4 regions of the Enterococcus sp. DIV0840 genome follow, and region 1 is predicted to be linked to each of the others. Evidence: predicted binding sites of a transcription regulator. Region 1 holds the regulator's gene; each other region holds the start of a gene.
The links. Region 1 encodes CtsR, which represses protease genes until heat stress. Its sites were predicted from a motif close to TTGGTCAAAAAAGGTCAAANA; they were not measured.
Positions count from the first base shown of each region.

Region 2: a site for CtsR is predicted at 1,184-1,204, ahead of IGL98_RS05210 (ATP-dependent Clp protease ATP-binding subunit). Genes of this name have one in related genera too.
Region 3: a site for CtsR is predicted at 1,140-1,160, ahead of IGL98_RS12010 (ATP-dependent Clp protease proteolytic subunit). Genes of this name have one in related genera too.
Region 4: a site for CtsR is predicted at 1,716-1,736, ahead of clpP (ATP-dependent Clp endopeptidase proteolytic subunit ClpP). Genes of this name have one in related genera too.

Region 1 is NZ_CP172876.1:3,583,990-3,587,198, reverse strand. Features, by position in the region: rRNA gene rrf (5S ribosomal RNA) at 31-146, shown strand; tRNA gene IGL98_RS17100 (tRNA-Val) at 161-233, shown strand; tRNA gene IGL98_RS17095 (tRNA-Lys) at 240-312, shown strand; tRNA gene IGL98_RS17090 (tRNA-Leu) at 325-406, shown strand; tRNA gene IGL98_RS17085 (tRNA-Thr) at 442-514, shown strand; tRNA gene IGL98_RS17080 (tRNA-Gly) at 523-594, shown strand; tRNA gene IGL98_RS17075 (tRNA-Leu) at 610-695, shown strand; tRNA gene IGL98_RS17070 (tRNA-Arg) at 794-867, shown strand; tRNA gene IGL98_RS17065 (tRNA-Pro) at 953-1,026, shown strand; gene IGL98_RS17060 (CtsR family transcriptional regulator) at 1,190-1,657, shown strand; gene IGL98_RS17055 (ATP-dependent Clp protease ATP-binding subunit) at 1,662-3,209, shown strand, end outside.
Region 2 is NZ_CP172876.1:1,099,783-1,102,991, reverse strand. Features, by position in the region: gene ptsP (phosphoenolpyruvate--protein phosphotransferase) at 1-313, opposite strand, end outside; gene IGL98_RS05220 (phosphocarrier protein HPr) at 313-579, opposite strand; gene IGL98_RS05215 (hypothetical protein) at 752-943, opposite strand; gene IGL98_RS05210 (ATP-dependent Clp protease ATP-binding subunit) at 1,274-3,209, shown strand, end outside.
Region 3 is NZ_CP172876.1:2,511,207-2,514,415, reverse strand. Features, by position in the region: gene IGL98_RS12015 (cation-translocating P-type ATPase) at 1-1,052, shown strand, start outside; gene IGL98_RS12010 (ATP-dependent Clp protease proteolytic subunit) at 1,232-1,819, shown strand; gene IGL98_RS12005 (hypothetical protein) at 1,967-2,401, shown strand; gene IGL98_RS12000 (hypothetical protein) at 2,800-2,961, opposite strand; gene IGL98_RS11995 (hypothetical protein) at 2,994-3,209, opposite strand, start outside.
Region 4 is NZ_CP172876.1:1,214,771-1,217,979, forward strand. Features, by position in the region: gene whiA (DNA-binding protein WhiA) at 1-146, shown strand, start outside; gene IGL98_RS05730 (hypothetical protein) at 195-395, shown strand; gene IGL98_RS05735 (DsbA family protein) at 410-931, opposite strand; gene clpP (ATP-dependent Clp endopeptidase proteolytic subunit ClpP) at 1,039-1,635, opposite strand; gene IGL98_RS05745 (TM2 domain-containing protein) at 1,809-2,285, opposite strand; gene IGL98_RS05750 (hypothetical protein) at 2,504-3,019, shown strand; gene IGL98_RS05755 (hypothetical protein) at 3,146-3,209, opposite strand, start outside.

The sequences.
Region 1 (3,209 bases):
ATCACTCAACTTAATAGCAACAACACCCAGTGTGGTGGCGATAGCGAGAAGGATACACCTGTTCCCATGCCGAACACAGAAGTTAAGCTTCTTAGCGCCGATTGTAGTGAAGGGTTTCCCTTTGTGAGAGTAGGACGTCGCCACGCTAAAGTGTTGTCTTGGAGGTTTAGCTCAGCTGGGAGAGCACCTGCCTTACAAGCAGGGGGTCGGCGGTTCGATCCCGTCAACCTCCATTTTTTGAGCCGTTAGCTCAGTTGGTAGAGCATCTGACTTTTAATCAGAGGGTCGCAGGTTCGAGCCCTGCACGGCTCATAGGAATATTTTGCGGGTGTGGCGGAATTGGCAGACGCACTAGATTTAGGATCTAGCGCCTTACGGCGTGGGGGTTCAAGTCCCTTCACCCGCATTTTTAGTCTCGTTTTATTACTAGGCGATTATAACGCCGGCTTAGCTCAGTTGGTAGAGCATCTGATTTGTAATCAGAGGGTCGAGGGTTCAAATCCTTTAGCCGGCATCCAGACTGCGGAAATAGCTCAGTGGTAGAGCACCACCTTGCCAAGGTGGGGGTCGCGGGTTCGAACCCCGTTTTCCGCTTAGCCTTTTCAAAACGCCGGGGTGGCGGAACTGGCAGACGCACAGGACTTAAAATCCTGCGGTGAGTGATCACCGTACCGGTTCGATTCCGGTCCTCGGCATTGCTTTGAAACACTATGAATGGCAATTGTAAAATTGACAGAATAGATGTTGAAAGGTACAAAGCAGATGAATATATCTGACTTTGATCCTTGTTTTAGCACCCATAGCTCAACTGGATAGAGTGCTTGACTACGAATCAAGAGGTTAGGGGTTCGACTCCCTTTGGGTGCATAGTTAAAGTGTTTGACTGAGGATTAGAAGGTTCAGAGAATTTAGTTCCTTTTAAGCGTTTAGTCTTTTTTTATTATTATAGCTACGGGAAGTAGCTCAGCTTGGTAGAGCACTTGGTTTGGGACCAAGGGGTCGCAGGTTCGAATCCTGTCTTCCCGATTTAAAGAACAGAGTAATTACTCTGTTCTTTTTTGTTCGATTGAGTAACTAACTATTTCAATATATTTATCTTTTCTTATCAATTTGGGCATTCTTCTTTATTAAACAGTTGAAGTTATGTATAATTAAGGTCAGTATTAGTCAAGGGAAAAGGATGAGTGTGATGAGTAATCAAAATACTTCTGATTTAATAGAAGCATATTTAAAAAAGATTCTTGAAGAAAGCAGTAAAATTGAGATTCGTAGAGCTGAAATGGCTCATTTATTCAATTGTGTTCCCTCCCAGATTAATTATGTTATCAACACACGTTTTACGATTCAACGTGGCTATTCTGTTGAGAGTAAACGTGGCGGCGGTGGTTATATTAGGATCGCCAAAGTTCAAATTTCTGATAGTGATCAATTACTAAAACAAATGGCTCAGTTTACGGGTAATGAGCTTTCAGAAAAAGATGCGCTGATTTTTGTACAAAAATTGTATGAAGAAGACGTAATCACCAAAAGAGAAGGAAATCTGATGTTGTCAGTTCTTGGCAAATCAGTTTTAGGCAAAGCAGGATCGAATGAAGATTATTTACGTGCTCAATTGATGCATTCATTTTTAGAACGTTTGAGTTACGAGGAGGAATGATAGTATGGATGAATTATTTACAGAAAGTGCCAAGGCGGTATTAGCTATTGCACAAGAAGAAGCAAAATATTTTAGGCATCAATCTGTGGGCTCAGAACATTTATTGTTAGCATTAGTTTTAGAGCCAAATGGAATTGCTGGGAAATCACTACGTCAGTTGAATGCAGATAAAAATGATATTCGTGAAGAAATCGAGCATTTAACTGGCTATGGAACGGTTAAAGGATATCCTAAAGGGGCCTATTTACCTTATTCTCCTCGTGCAAAACAAATTTTTGCTTACGCAGGCGACGAAGCGAAACGTTTAGGCGCACCGAATATCGGAACAGAGCATATTTTACTAGGTTTATTAAGAGATGAAGATATTTTGGCTTCACGTATTTTATTGAATTTAGGTTTGAGTTTATCTAAGATGCGTCAGTTGCTAATGAAGAAAATAGGCATTACTGACCCGCAAATGAGTGGGAATGTAGGGCGTCGTCGCAATAATCAGGCTCAAAAAGCTGCACCTAAAGGAACGCCAACGTTGGATTCATTAGCACGTGATTTAACGAAATTAGCGCGCGAAAATGATTTAGATCCTGTTGTCGGACGTTCACAAGAGGTTAGACGATTGATCCAAATTCTAAGTCGTCGTACAAAGAACAATCCAGTATTAGTTGGTGAACCTGGTGTGGGTAAGACAGCGATCGCTGAAGGTTTGGCCCAAAAAATTGTGAACGGTGAAGTTCCTGATGATATGCTGGAAAAACGATTGATGATGTTGGATATGGGCGCTTTAGTTGCCGGTACCAAGTATCGTGGTGAATTTGAAGATCGACTAAAAAAAGTAATTGATGAAATTTATCAAGACGGAGAAGTAATTTTGTTTATTGACGAATTGCATACCTTGATCGGTGCAGGTGGTGCTGAGGGTGCGATTGATGCATCAAATATTTTAAAACCAGCACTTGCAAGAGGCGAATTACAAACAATTGGTGCAACAACATTAGATGAATACCAAAAATATATTGAAAAAGATTCTGCTTTAGAACGTCGTTTTGCTCGTGTGCAAGTTGATGAACCAACGCCAGAAGAAGCAGAAGAAATTTTGAAAGGTTTGCGTTCTCGCTATGAAGAACATCATGGTGTAGAAATCACAGATGAAGCGCTACATGCGGCAGTTCAATTGTCAGTACGTTATATTAACTCTCGTCAGTTACCAGATAAAGCAATCGATTTGATGGACGAGTCTTCAGCTAAAGTTCGTTTAGATTTAGCGGATGAGCCTTCTGAAATCAATAGTTTACGCATAGAGATCGCTCATTTAGTGCAAGAAAAAGAAGAAGCGATTCAATCACAATCTTTTGAAAGTGCAGCAAGACTACGCCAAAAAGAGAAAAAACTAGCCCGCAAATTAGAGAATATCCTACTATTAGAACAAAAAGAAGCTTCTGGATATGCTAACCGTGTGACGGAGCAAGATGTTGCAAATGTTGTTTCACAATGGACAGGCGTACCATTGCAACAGTTAGAGAAAAAAGAAAGCGAACGTTTACTTGAATTAGAAAGC
Region 2 (3,209 bases), 1.2 Mb from region 1:
ACGCCGATTCAGCATTTACTTTGTTGTCTTGAATGTTTTGTTTGATTTGACCGATCATTTCAGGATCAGATAAAACCATTAAATGAGCATCAAATACTTGAGCTTCTTCTTCACCAAGGCTTTGCGCTGCTTTTTCTCTGATTGCTTGCAACTCAGTCGTAGATTTTGCTAAAGCACCATCTAAACGGCTTTCTTCAGCAGATGTATCTTCTACAGATTTTTTGTCGAAAGATAAATCAGGTTGAACTAACAGGTAAGCTTTAGCGATAGCAACACCATCACTTGCGGCAATTCCCTTTAGCATTTCAGACATTATTCTGACAATCCTTCTTTTTGCATTGTGTCTACGATTGCTGCTAATGCATCAGCTTCGTCAACACCGTCAACTGAGATTGTTACGTCTGAACCTTGGCCAACACCTAAAGACATAACGCCCATGATTGATTTAAGGTTAACAGATTTACCTTTGTATTCTAAGTTAATATCTGAGTTAAATTTACTTGCAGTTTGTACTAATAATGTAGCTGGACGAGCGTGAATCCCTGTTTCTGCTACGATGTGAAATTCTTTCTTTTCCATATAAATCGGTCTCCTTCGTAAGTAAAATAATTTTTTATGTTAGGGTTTTCCTTTCTTGATACGTTTCAAGCGAAACTAGAATCTGGATAATACCCTTTCAATTTTTAAGATTACCATTTTTTGTGAGTAGTTACAACACTTTTCACCTTTTTTTATCAATTGAAATGATCAATTATTTTTCTTCCTTCATATAACGATATATAATTCGTCCATTTAATCCGGCTTCTCCGACAATTGACATTCTGTCTGGCAAATTTTTCCAAACTTCTCTAAAGGCTGTAAAATCTTTTGGTTCTATGACAAGTTCAGAAATAGTCCCTTCCTTTAAGGCATTGATTTGTTCTTCAAATGGATTTTCATTCATCGATTGATCACAGCTTTCACTTTTATTTATAGACTGAAGATATTGTATGACAAAAATAGATAATTGTCTAAATTATTCTCATTGTCCACATAAATAAAAGTGGATATTTTTATAAAAATATAATAATTTTCATTATAGACAAAAAATCATTCTAATCAATATGATTTTTTCACTTTAATTATTGATCGACCTAGAGTTCAATTGCTTGATTCTTGCTAAAAAGATGCTATAATATTGTCAAAGGTCAAAAATGGTCAGCAGACTATTTGATCTTACTCAAAGGACTTTGATATAAAATTAGTCTTATTTTGAAAGGACGTGTTTTATCCTATGATTTGTCAAAACTGTCAACAAAATCCAGCAACGATCCACTTATACGCAAATGTTAATGGTCAAAGAAAGCAATTAGACTATTGCCAAAGTTGCTATCAAAAATTAAAAGCACAAGCAAACGATAATCAACCAACAATGTCTCAACAAGATCCATTTGGTTTTGGAAGTTTAGATGATTTATACCGCTCATTGTCTCGTCAAATGCAGGAACAACAAGGGAATCCGAATGGTCAAACTCCCCCTACTCAATTTGGTGATGGCAATGGTTTTAATGGTGGACAACCACCTAGAGGAGGTGCTGGTCAATCCGATGGTTTATTAGGAGAGTATGGTATCAACATTACTCAGGCAGCTAGAAACGGCGATGTCGATCCAGTTGTCGGACGTGATGAAGAAATCAAACGGGTGATTGAAATCTTGAATCGCCGAACGAAAAATAATCCTGTCTTGATCGGTGAACCTGGTGTTGGTAAAACAGCCGTTGTCGAAGGGTTAGCACAAAAAATCGTAGATGGCGATGTACCGCAAAAATTATTGGATAAAGAAGTCATCCGTTTAGACGTGGTTTCATTAGTCCAAGGTACTGGTATTCGAGGTCAATTTGAAGAACGTATGCAAAAATTGATCGATGAAATCAAACAAGCAGAAAATGTTATCTTATTCATTGATGAAGTCCATGAAATCGTTGGCGCTGGTGCTGCTGGTGACGGTAACATGGATGCTGGCAATATTTTAAAACCAGCGCTCGCTCGTGGTGAGCTGCAAATGGTTGGTGCTACAACGTTGAATGAGTACCGCATCATTGAAAAAGACGCTGCGTTAGAACGCCGGATGCAACCGGTTCGTGTCGATGAGCCAACGGTAGATGAGACGATTGCAATTCTTAAAGGTCTACAAAAACGTTATGAAGATTATCACCATGTAAAATACACTGATGAAGCAATCAAAGCTGCAGCAACCTTATCAAATCGTTACATTCAAGACCGTTTCTTACCTGATAAAGCAATTGATTTATTAGATGAATCTGGTTCTAAAATGAACTTGACCATCCAAATCGTTGATCCGAAAACGATTGAAAAGAAACTCGCAGATGCTGAACAACAAAAACAACAAGCTTCTGCAGAAGAAGATTTTGAAAAAGCAGCCTATTACCGTGATCAAATTAACAAATTACAAACAATGAAAGAAAAACAAATCAGCGATGAAGAAACGCCTGTGATCGACGAAAAAAATATTGAAGCGATCGTAGAACAAAAAACAGGCATTCCTGTGGGTGATTTAAAAGAAAAAGAACAAACACAATTGAAAAACCTAGCTGTCGATTTGAAATCTCATGTTGTAGGACAAGATGATGCCGTTGATAGAGTATCCAAAGCAATTCGCCGTAATCGCGTAGGTTTAGGCAAACAAAATCGCCCAATCGGCTCCTTCTTATTCGTTGGACCAACGGGTGTTGGTAAAACAGAATTGGCTAAACAATTAGCTTATGAATTGTTTGGTTCAGAAGATTCAATGATTCGTTTTGATATGAGTGAATATATGGAAAAACACAGTGTGTCTAAACTGATCGGTTCACCTCCTGGTTATGTTGGTTATGATGAGGCAGGGCAATTAACCGAAAAAGTTCGTCGTAATCCTTACAGCTTGATTCTCTTGGATGAAATCGAAAAAGCACATCCTGATGTCTTGCATATGTTCTTACAAATCCTTGACGATGGTCGCCTAACAGATGCACAAGGTAGAACAGTTAGCTTCAAAGATACGATCATTATCATGACAAGTAATGCTGGAACTGGTAATGTAGAAGCAAATGTCGGCTTTGGTGCTGCGCGTGCGGGACTTACGAAATCTGTTTTAGGTCAATTAAATAATTTCTTCACACCTGAATTCTTGAACCGTTTCGATGGAATCATTGAATTCAAAGCGTTGAGCA
Region 3 (3,209 bases), 1.1 Mb from region 1:
AAGATACAGCAGAAGCAATCGCTGCTCGTCTTTGTATCATCAAAGAAGGCGACGACGATGCTGTTATTACAGGTGCTGAACTAAACGAATTAACGGATGAAGCATTTGCCAAAGTGGTTGAACATTATTCCGTTTATGCTCGTGTTTCTCCTGAACATAAAGTTCGTATCGTTAAAGCATGGCAGCAAGAAGGTAAAGTTGTAGCCATGACAGGTGATGGTGTGAACGATGCTCCAGCATTGAAAGCAGCCGACATCGGTATTGGGATGGGGATCACTGGTACAGAAGTATCAAAAGGTGCCTCTGATATGGTCTTAGCGGATGATAACTTCTCGACAATTATCGTGGCAGTTGAAGAAGGACGAAAAGTCTTCTCAAATATCCAAAAAACGATTCAATATCTACTTTCTGCCAACTTAGGGGAAGTATTAACACTATTTATCGCAACAATGTTAGCTTGGGATACCTTACTACCAGTTCACTTATTGTGGATCAACTTAGTAACGGATACCTTCCCGGCAATCGCTTTAGGCGTAGAACCTGCTGAACGTGATGTAATGAGCCATGCTCCTCGTGGAAAGAAATCAAACTTCTTCTCTGGCGGTGTCTTGAGCAGTGTCATTTATCAAGGGATCACACAAGGTGCCTTGACTCTGATTGTCTATAAAATGGCGATCGAATTCCCTGCACATACGGCGGCAAATATGCCAAACTTATCTGCAACAGCCTTGTATGACTTACAACATGGCGATGCGTTGACAATGGCTTTTGCCACATTAGGTTTGATCCAATTGTTCCATGCATTTAACGTAAAATCTATTTACCAATCAATCTTTAAAGTTGGCTTGTTCAGAAACAAATCATTCAACTGGGCAATTTTAGTATCGTTCTTATTACTAGCAGCAACGATTCTAATTCCAGGATTCAATGACTTGTTCAGCGTAACTTCTTTAGACGGTTACCAATGGGCAATCGTTGCCGGAACATCATTTGCGATTATACCAATCGTTGAGATCGTAAAATTTGTTCAACGTAGAATGGGTAAGAGCTAAATTAAATAAGTTTAAAACAGAAATGCGTCGGAAGATGCATTTCTGTTTTTTTATAGGTGAATGCCGTAATTAAAAAAAAAAAAATTTAAGGTCAAAACAAGTCAAAAAAGTGGACAAATTTTCAGATTGCGGTATTATTAATATAGACATTTTGCTTTAAAATATGGAGGTTATCAGTTATGAACTATTTAGATGAAAATGAAGAAACAGAAGAAAAACAACAACCAAATGCGTTTATGAAAAAATTATTTGAAGAACGAACAATTTTGATCTACGGTGAAATCAATCAAGATTTGGCACGAGAAGTAACGTCTCAATTGCTTTTACTTGCAGCGATGGGTGATGAGCCGATCAAGATTTTCATTAATAGCCAAGGTGGACACGTTGAAGCAGGCGATACGATCCATGACATGATCAAATTTGTGAAACCAGAAGTCATCGTGATCGGAACTGGTTGGGTCGCAAGCGCTGGAATTACGATTTATTTAGCTGCTGAAGCGAAAAATAGATACAGCTTACCAAATACTCGTTATATGATCCATCAACCTGCTGGCGGCGTTCAAGGACAAAGCACAGAGATTCAGATCGAAGCCAAAGAAATCATCCGTATGCGTGAGCGTGTGAACCGTTTGATTGCTGAAGCGACAGGTCAGACTTATGAAAAAATCGCAAAAGATACAGATCGTAATTTCTGGATGTCAGCTGATGAAGCCAAAGATTATGGCATGATCTCTAAAATCGTCAAAACAAGTGATGAAATTAAATAAAGCTCTAAAAACTGCAGACAACAAAATGTTTGCAGTTTTTTTTGTCTTAAAAATTAGTAGAAAAATATACTTTTACAGATTCCACTTGTCATCCACCTATGAAAAAGTGTAAAATTGAGTGATTACTAAAAGAAAGTAGGAAAGATAGTGAAACCAAATTTAGGCTATTATGTTCAAAACATCAATGATATTGTAAAAGAAACAGAAGAAGTCGGCGAAAAAATGAACGACTATTACGAAGAAGTTCGTAAAGTGATCGATGAAGGGAAAACTGCTGAGTTAGCACCAGAAAGAATAGCTGAAATCAAGCGTGTCTTTGAAGATGGAACCAAAGAATATACACTCATGTTGGAAAAAGTCACTCAATTACGTCCACCAGCACGCGTTATGGGAATCCACAAAAAATTCGAACGCTCTTATATCGAATATCTAGCTGGATGCAACGAAATGATCTTATCTTTAGATCCTGAAAAAGGTATAGATGTTGATTTATTCAATAACTCAGAAGAAAAACAAGACAAAGCAACAGACGATATTTCATTCGCAATTACACGAATGAGCAACCTTTTATTGAAAAAATGAAAAAATAATCAGAAATCTGACCAAAAAAAGATGGAATCCATTTGTTTTTAATGTTATTTTTAGTAGACAAATAAAAAAATGTGTTGTATTATGTATTCATACCAACAACAACCTTTTTATTTTTCATTTTACTCTTATTGAGTAATACTCCTTTTCCATCGGCCTTTTCAGCCGATGGTTTTTTTGTAATTTATTTTCCGTAAATTTATATAATTTTAATAATATATGTTTATTATTTATATATTGTTAGTTATTTTATTTATTTAAGTATGTTTTTATTTAGTCGATTATTTTATAAATGATAAAAAGTCGGACGAATCAAACAGATAGAAAAAGGTCTAAAGCAAAACGTTTAAGTTCTGCTTTAGACCTTCAAGATCTTATTGCAATTATTTGTATCAATTTTCTACATTACGAACATAATCATCAAAATACTGAACAAGATCGGATTTGATCTTCTGATATTCCGCTTCTGTATATTCACGTTCTTCGATCGTTCCATTAAAAAATGGAATCTCCAACTCTTCGCGCAAGCGATCTAAAACTTCGCTTTGATCCATTTGGGCACCTTCTTTACCTGTTGTCTACTCTATTATAAAACATTAAAATCATTCGTCAACTGCTCAAAGGAATCTTTCATAGCCGTTAACTTATTATAAAGTAGGATGCTATCATCATCTTCAAGTAAAAAGACTTGTTTTAATTCAAAATAAAAATCTTCAAATGCTTTAAAAAAAGGGTGAACCTCTGATGCCGTAAGCTCACTGTTACTGTAGTAAAAAACACGTACACTATGATAATAGGTGAA
Region 4 (3,209 bases), 1.3 Mb from region 1:
CTGAATTACGTTTGGAATATCCAGAAGTGAGCTTAAAAGAATTGGGTGAGATGATTCCATCAGGGGCCATTTCAAAATCAGGAATCAATCATCGGATTCGTAAAATCAATGAATTTGCTGATAAACTAAGAGAAAAAAGTGCATAACTTCTTATGGATTGCTATGAGGCAATAGCAGAGAGTTGGGTGGAAATGATGGGTGTAGAAGATAAAGATTTTATTATGAGACAAATCAAACAACTTGGAGAAGGTCTAGGGACTTTTCTTGGAAAAGAAGATGTGGATAAAATTTTAAGTTTTGGTGAAGATGCTGAAAAAGAAATTGAAGATTCTTCATTAGAAAAGAAAATGAGTTCTGATCGTATAGCTAAAAAAAATAAGACAAAGCCTAATTAGCTTTGTCTTATTTTCTATTTGCCTTCTATATAGCTGATCAATTCGTCTTTAGTAATAGATTCATCAAAAATATGATCACCAATCACGATCGTTGGCACAAATTTGATATTTGCGGCCGCAGCTTCCTCGATGACAGATTGAACGATGGCAGGTGCTTCTTTTTCAGGTAGTTGCAAATTATCTTCAGCAAATACTGCCACATCTTCTAAAGAAAGATTCCCCCATTGATCTTGTGTATCGTACATTTGTTTTAAATCAGTCAAGCCTTTTTCAGGTAAATCATAATTGATATGGTGATGCATCACATTACCACGTTGCAAACTTTCTTTTTCTTTATCTAAAAGTTTGATGATTCGTTGAACTTTACCTTCTTTGACATATTCATTTAATAAATCAAAAGATTCTTCAAACCATTTTTTACAATATGGGCAGCGAACGTTCATAAATTCAACCATCTTTACAGGAGCTGAGTCCTTTCCAATAGCCAAACCATTTTTTGTTGTAACTTTTGTTGCATCGATTACTGAAATATCCATTTTAGTAACATCCTTTCATTTCTTCTATCTTTAGTGTAGCGCTTTTTGCATTTAGTTTAAATAAAAATGCCCAAAATTTTCAAAAGAAATTTTGGGCATGAGCTTTATTATTTGCTTAAAGAGCTGCTATTCTCCATTACTTCATCGATCAAACCGTATTCTTTTGCTTGTTGAGCAGTCATAAAGTTATCACGATCTGTATCGCGTTCAATGACTTCAAGTGGTTGACCAGTACGCTCTGCTAAAATTTTATTCAAGCGATCACGCGTATCAAGAATGTGTTTAGCTGCAATTTCGATCTCAGTTGCTTGCCCCTGTGCGCCACCTAAAGGTTGATGGATCATGATTTCGGCATTCGGCAATGCAAATCGTTTGCCTTTTGTACCGGCAGTTAATAAGAAACTTCCCATAGAAGCTGCCATACCAAGGACGATTGTTTGCACGTCGGCTTTAACAAAATTCATGGTGTCGAAGATTGCTAATCCAGCTGAAACACTTCCTCCTGGTGAGTTGATATAGATATAGATGTCTTTTTCAGAGTCTTGCGCATCCAAAAATAGTAATTGGGCAATGACTGAGTTCGCTACATTATCATCGATCGGACCACTTAACATGATGATTCTATCTTTTAATAATCGTGAATAAATATCATATGCTCTTTCTCCACGAGATGATTGTTCAATGACTGTTGGTATTAAATTCATAGTATATTCCTCCTATATAAAAACTCTTCAAATCATTTTATCACAAAGCATACCTTAATGCTTAAAAAAAGTATACTTTATTGGTCAATAAAGGTCAACTTTAATGCACTAACTTAAGCAAAAAAAGAGGGATTAAAAAGCCTTAGGATATCCTAAGACTTTATCTTCAACTATTATGAAGTTACAACAATATTTCCATTTTGATCTGCAGGCTTAAGTAACGTAATAATTGATGTGAAAAACGCAATAATTCCAGGAATTGTTGTCCAGCTGAACACTAGGTACATGATTCCTTTTCCAGTAAAACCAGAGTAGAACTTATGAGCACCTATCCAACCTAAGAAAAATGCTAATATAAAGTAAACCCATTTATTAACGACTCTACCATGCTGTACATAGCCACCAACTGATTGCGTGTTATTATTTTCATTAACGATATTGATATTGATTTTGTCTTGCAAATTTTCTGTTGCACTTGCAACCTTTTCTGTTTTATGGATGATTAATTCATCACCATCTTCGAATACATCAACAAAATCACCGATTTCTGGTTTGAAATTAAACCATTCGTACAATGCACGTGTTGTGCTTCCATCTTCATTGGCAATAACGACATCATCAAAATCTAACTTAATCACTTTTTTCCCCATATCAACTTCCCCAACTCTCATATATAATATTACTTCTGTTATATTATATCATCAATTGAATGAGTAATCTAGACCTTTCAATAAAGGAAATAATCAAAAACTGCAGAAAAAAATGAAAAAATTAAGTGAGACAAATATTTTTTTTTCGTATTTTTTTGTCCTTGTGAAAGAATATGTTATACTGAAAAAACAAGAATGAGAAGAGTGAGGGAATCCGAATGGTTGTTTTTATCGCAGGTATGACTGGTGTCTTGATTGGTGCAGTTATCGTATCGATTGGTGTTGCTTTACGCGTAACTTATGACGAACGCAAAGCAGTACGCTATCGAGAATTAGAAAATTTTGTCAAAGAAATAGAGACACTGAATCTTTTGAACAAAAAAATCAATGAGATTTTACAAAAAAGAGACATCTATGTAGACAAGTCCGTGAATTTCATATCGATGGATGATTGTTATATCAGTATCGATGACTTTATCTATTTAGAATCATTTTCGGCACAAAATAATTTCTATTTGCCTACATATTTGATTGAAGAATTTTTTAAAAAAATTGCGCATAGAAAGGTTATCTTAACACCTGATGAAGTGATTTCAATGGGTGGAAGCACATATAAAGGCGGTCGAGTTATATTAGAAAGTTTTTCAGAAGAGTTACTTTCTATTATTGAAGATAAAAAAAGACAAATGAAACGCTTAACGCACAAACCTTTGTATTATTTCCAACGAAACTAAAAAGAGCGTGAGACAAAACTAAAAATCAGTTTTGTCTCACGCTCTAAATTTAAATAAAGGGCGAGAAAAAAGCAGCTCCTTCGGAAATAAGCTGAGCACTTTTGTCTCGGCCTCTTTTGCTTTAGGCTATTTCCATTCAGCCAAACTATTTTTATATAAGTCAAATGTTTCTTGCGGAATATCTCCATTC